Regions from separate parts of the Bradyrhizobium sp. 215_C5_N1_1 genome, predicted to be linked through region 1. Evidence: riboswitches for the same ligand, from Rfam matches in the RefSeq annotation. Region 1 holds a riboswitch; the other holds the start of a gene.
What was found. A riboswitch is a leader RNA that binds a small molecule or an ion and turns the genes downstream of it on or off. The one in region 1 is predicted to bind S-adenosylmethionine.
Positions count from the first base shown of each region.

Region 1 (2,391 bases):
CGACGACACCGGTGTGGCGCTTGGCGCGATAGCCGACGAAGCCGTTGGCCTTCTCGCCGGAGAGGTCGACGGAGACGGCAACGCCGCCGGTGAGATCGGCATCGTCGAGATCGACGAGACGCTCGGTCGCATGCAGCGCCTCGAGCTCGTCGATGTTGAGGATGGCATCTCCGGTGCGGAAGCGTACCTGGCTCAGGCGCGAGCCCTCGCTGACCAGTACCGGAAACGTCTTCGGGCTGATCTCGGCGTAGAGCGGGCCGTGATAGCCGGCGCCGATCATGTCGAAGCGTCGGGTGCCGTCGGCGATGACACGGGTGAAGACATCGAGCCGGCCGGTCGAGCTTTTCGGGTTCGCGGCGGCGACGATCTCCGGCGGCAGCGCCAGGCTTTCCAAGAGCGGCACGATGTAGACGCAGTTGGTCTCCAGCACTGCGCCATCGGCGAGGCTGAACTCGTGCAGCTTTAACTCGTCGATGCGCTCGGCGACGGTCGCGCCGGGACCCGGCAGGAAGCTGGCGCGAACGCGATAGGCGATGTCGCCGAGGCGAAGGTCGAGGCTCGCCGGCTGGATCTGGCTTTCGACGAAGTCATAAGCGGGCAGGATGAGGCCCGCCTTCGCCATCGCCGCGATCATGCGGTCGGGCAGGATACCATTGGCGTCGGCGGCAACCGTGAAGCTCAACCGGGGGTCCTCGTCAGGGGTCAAATGCATCCGGACATGCGGGAAATAGCAGCCTTTTACGGCTATCCGATGGACGCCTTGACGGAAAGGCCATTGCGGAATATGAGCATCACTTATCCCGTGGTGATTTGAGCCGGCCGGCTTGCAGCCACGTTAAATAAGTCGCTAAACAGGCCGGGGACCTCTGTGATCCCGGCCCGTGGAAGTTATCCAGGCCGGTTTTTTTGTGACCATTTTCGATGGTCACGCAGAGGAGGTCCTATGTCGAAGTCCCCGGCGTCCACCACGCAATACCGTCCCGAAACCCGCCTGGTCCATTCCGGCACCCTGCGCTCGCAATATGGCGAGACGTCGGAGGCGCTGTTCCTGACCCAGGGCTACGTCTACAACAGCGCCGAGGAGTGCGAGGCGCGGTTCAAGGGCGAGGACCCCGGCTTCATCTATTCGCGCTATTCCAACCCGACCATCTCGATGTTCGAGCGCCGCATGATCGAGCTCGAAGGCGCCGAAGCCGCCCGCTCGGCCGCGACCGGCATGGCCGCGGTGACGACCGCGATCCTGGCGCCGCTGAAGGCCGGCGATCATGTGGTGGCCTCGCGCGCCCTGTTCGGCTCCTGTCTCTACGTCATTCAGGATCTCTTGCCGCGCTACGGCATCGAGACGACGCTGGTCGACGGAGCCGATCTCGACCAGTGGCAGCGCGCCTTGCGGCCGAACACCAAGACGTTCTTCCTGGAGAGCCCGACCAACCCGACGCTCGACGTGCTCGACATTCCAGGGATCGCCGAGATCGCGCACAGCGGCGGCGCGCGGCTCGTCGTCGACAACGTGTTCGCGACGCCGATCTGGCAGAGCCCGCTCGCGTTAGGGGCCGACGTCGTGGTCTATTCCGCGACCAAGCACATCGACGGCCAGGGCCGTTGTCTCGGCGGCATCATCCTGTCGTCGGAAGCGTTCATCGCCGAGCACATCCACAATTTCATGCGCCAGACCGGCCCGTCGATCTCGCCGTTCAACGCGTGGGTCCTGCTCAAGGGCCTGGAAACGCTCGGCGTACGCGTGCGCGCGCAGACCGAGACGGCGGGACGCATCGCCGACGTGCTGGCGAGCCATCCGAAGATTTCGCGCCTGGTCTATCCCGGCCGCGCCGATCATCCGCAGGCAGCTCTCGTGAAGAAGCAGATGCGCGGCGGCTCGACGCTGGTCGGCTTCGAGGTCAAGGGCGGCAAGCAGGGTGCGTTCCGCGTGCTCAACGAGCTCAAGCTTGCAAAAATCTCGAACAATCTCGGCGATGCCAAGAGCCTCGTCACGCATCCGGCGACCACGACGCATCAGCGCCTCAAGCCGGAAGACCGCGCCGCGCTCGGAATCAGCGAGGGCTTCATCCGCTTCTCGGCGGGGCTCGAGCATGCGGATGATCTGATCGAGGATCTGACTGCGGCGCTGGAGAAGGCGTGAGGGCTTCACGAGCTCGGAACGTAGGGTGGGCAAAGCGACTTGTCCGCCGTAGCTCGAAGAGCGAAGGCGGAAGCGTGCCCACCATTCACGATCATATCGCCGATAGATGGTGGGCACGGCGCGCGAAGAGCGCGCCTTTGCCCACCCTACGGCACCGAGCTACATCGGCCGATACGTCCGCACGTCGGCGGGCACGTTGACGCCGAGCTTGATCTGGCCGACGGAGCGGATGATGTCGTCGCCGAGGATCT
Region 1 covers NZ_CP197228.1:8,533,291-8,535,681, forward strand. The annotation lists gene AB7G19_RS41195 (2'-deoxycytidine 5'-triphosphate deaminase) at 1-712, opposite strand, end outside; SAM riboswitch at 793-872, shown strand; gene AB7G19_RS41200 (O-succinylhomoserine sulfhydrylase) at 944-2,140, shown strand; gene AB7G19_RS41205 (SGNH/GDSL hydrolase family protein) at 2,300-2,391, opposite strand, start outside.

Region 2 (2,391 bases), 580 kb from region 1:
CCAGCGGCAGCACTTCCTGCACAGACATCGCTAGCCGTCCTTGTCAGTCAATCCTGCCGGTGAGCCCGCGCGCCTTCCCTGCCGATTGCAGGAAAGCACGGGCGATATCGAAGAATTCTGGCACGTCGAGCAGGAAGGCGTCATGGCCGCGATCGGTCTCGATCTCGGCGAACGACACCCGCGCGCTCGACGCGTTCAGCGCATGCACCAGTGCGCGCGATTCCGCGGTCGGGAACAGCCAGTCGCTGGTGAAGGAGACCACGCAGAAGCGCGTCTCGATGCCCGCGAACGCCTTCGCCAGCACGCCGCCATGGTCGCCGGCGATGTCGAAATAGTCCATCGCACGGGTCAGATAGAGATAGGAGTTGGCGTCGAACCGCTCGACGAAGGACGAGCCCTGGTAGCGCAGATAGCTCTCGACCTGGAAGTCGGCGTCGAACGAGAACGTCGGCAGCTCGCGGTCCTGCATGCGGCGGCCGAACTTGCGATGCAGCGCGGCGTCGGAGAGATAAGTGATGTGCGCGGCCATCCGTGCCACCGCAAGTCCGCGATGCGGATGGATGCCCTGATCCGTGTAGCGGCCGTTGTGCCAGTCGGGATCGGCCATCACGGCCTGGCGGCCGAGCTCGTGGAAGGCGATGTTCTGCGCCGAGTGCCGTGTCGAACAGGCAATCGCCAGCGCGGAGTACACGCGCTTGGGATAGGCCGCGGTCCATTGCAGCACCTGCATGCCGCCCATCGAGCCGCCGACCACCGCGAACAACGTGTCGATGCCGAGCCGGTCGATCAGCATCGCCTGCGCGCGCACCATGTCGGGAATGGTGATGACGGGGAAATCCAGGCCCCACACCTTGCCGGTCGCGGGATTGATCGAGGCCGGCCCGGTCGAGCCCATGCAGCCGCCGATCACGTTGGCGCAAATGATGAAGTAGTGCTGAGGATCAAGAGGTCGGCCGGGACCGACCAGCGTCTCCCACCAACCCGACTTGCCGGTGACGGGATGCACGTTGGCGACATGCTGATCGCCGGTCAGCGCATGGCAGATCAGCACCGCGTTGGAGCGATCAGCGTTGAGCTCGCCATAGGTCTGGTAGGCGATCTGGAACGGGGTGAGATCGATGCCGCAATCGAGCCGCAGCGGCTGCTCGGCGCCGAACTGCGCGACCTGCGAATTCGGATGATCCGCCTCATGCGACCGGTCGTCGGCACTGATCGCGGGACTCGGCACAGACTTGACGCCACCCATCTCTGACATCGCCCTCGTTTGCGATCAGACGTTCGATCGCAGTGACATCAGGCCATGAAAAACCCGGCCTGAACGATAGGTTCGGCCGGGATCGAAAGGGTCCCCGGCCTGTTTAGCGAGTTTTTTAACGTGGCTGCAAGCCGGCCGGCTCAAATGACCACGGAACAGGCAAAACCTACTGTCTTGGGCGGTTTTCGTCAAGTCGCGGTCCGGATTAGCCAAATTCGTCTCTGTCACATCAGCCCAAAAGGACGTCATTTCTCTTTGCTTTCGCCGCCCCGACTGCCTAATCAGGATATCGATCGCAGCGGATCCGAACCTACCAGCTTGCCTGGCCGATCCGCATTGGAACGCCTCTCAACAGTCCAGTCAGATATGTCCCACCGTCCGCCCGCGCCACCATCGCTCCAGGAATTGCGCAAGGAGATCGACGCGATCGACGAGGGCATGCATCGTCTCCTGATGCAGCGCGGCGACATCATCGACCGCCTGATCCAGGTAAAGCAGACCCAGGAGGTCGGCTCGGCGTTCCGCCCGGCGCGCGAGGCCGCCATGATGCGTGACATCGTCCAGCGTCATCGCGGCATCCTGCCGCTCGACACGGTCGAGAGCATCTGGCGCGTCATCATCTCGACGTTCACTTACGTCCAAGCGCCGTTCTCCGTGCATGCCGACATCTCGGTGAGCGAGCCGGCGATGCGCGATTCCGTGCGCTTCCATTTCGGCTTCACGGTGCCTTACGTCGCGCATTTCAGCGCGCAGGCCGCGGTCGAAGCGGTGGCGAAGTCCAAGGGCGATCTGGCGCTGGTCTCGGCGACCTCGAGCCGCACGCCATGGTGGCTGGAGCTGGAAGCGGACGGCGCACCGAAGATCATCGCGCGGATGCCCTTCGTCGAGCGCGCCGACCATCCGGCCGCGCTGCCGGTGTTCGCGATCTCCCGCGTCGCCGACAGCGCCGTGGTGACGGAGGTCGAGACCTTCAGCGTGCGCGTGTCCGGGTGGAACGCCGAGGTCGCGCGGGCGCTGTCGCCGCTCGCCGAGATCGTGGCAGTGCCCGATACCGCCTTCGACGGCGCAGCGCTGCTGGTCTCGGTCACGAGCGCGACCAGCATCGACAAGATCAAGGCTGCCCTGATCGAAGCGGG
Region 2 covers NZ_CP197228.1:7,949,672-7,952,062, forward strand. The annotation lists gene metW (methionine biosynthesis protein MetW) at 1-28, opposite strand, end outside; gene metX (homoserine O-acetyltransferase MetX) at 44-1,246, opposite strand; SAM riboswitch at 1,338-1,417, opposite strand; gene AB7G19_RS38070 (chorismate mutase) at 1,622-2,391, shown strand, end outside.
Region 2: linked by a shared signal. The riboswitch ahead of metX (homoserine O-acetyltransferase MetX) and the one ahead of AB7G19_RS41200 (O-succinylhomoserine sulfhydrylase) in region 1 are both predicted to bind S-adenosylmethionine.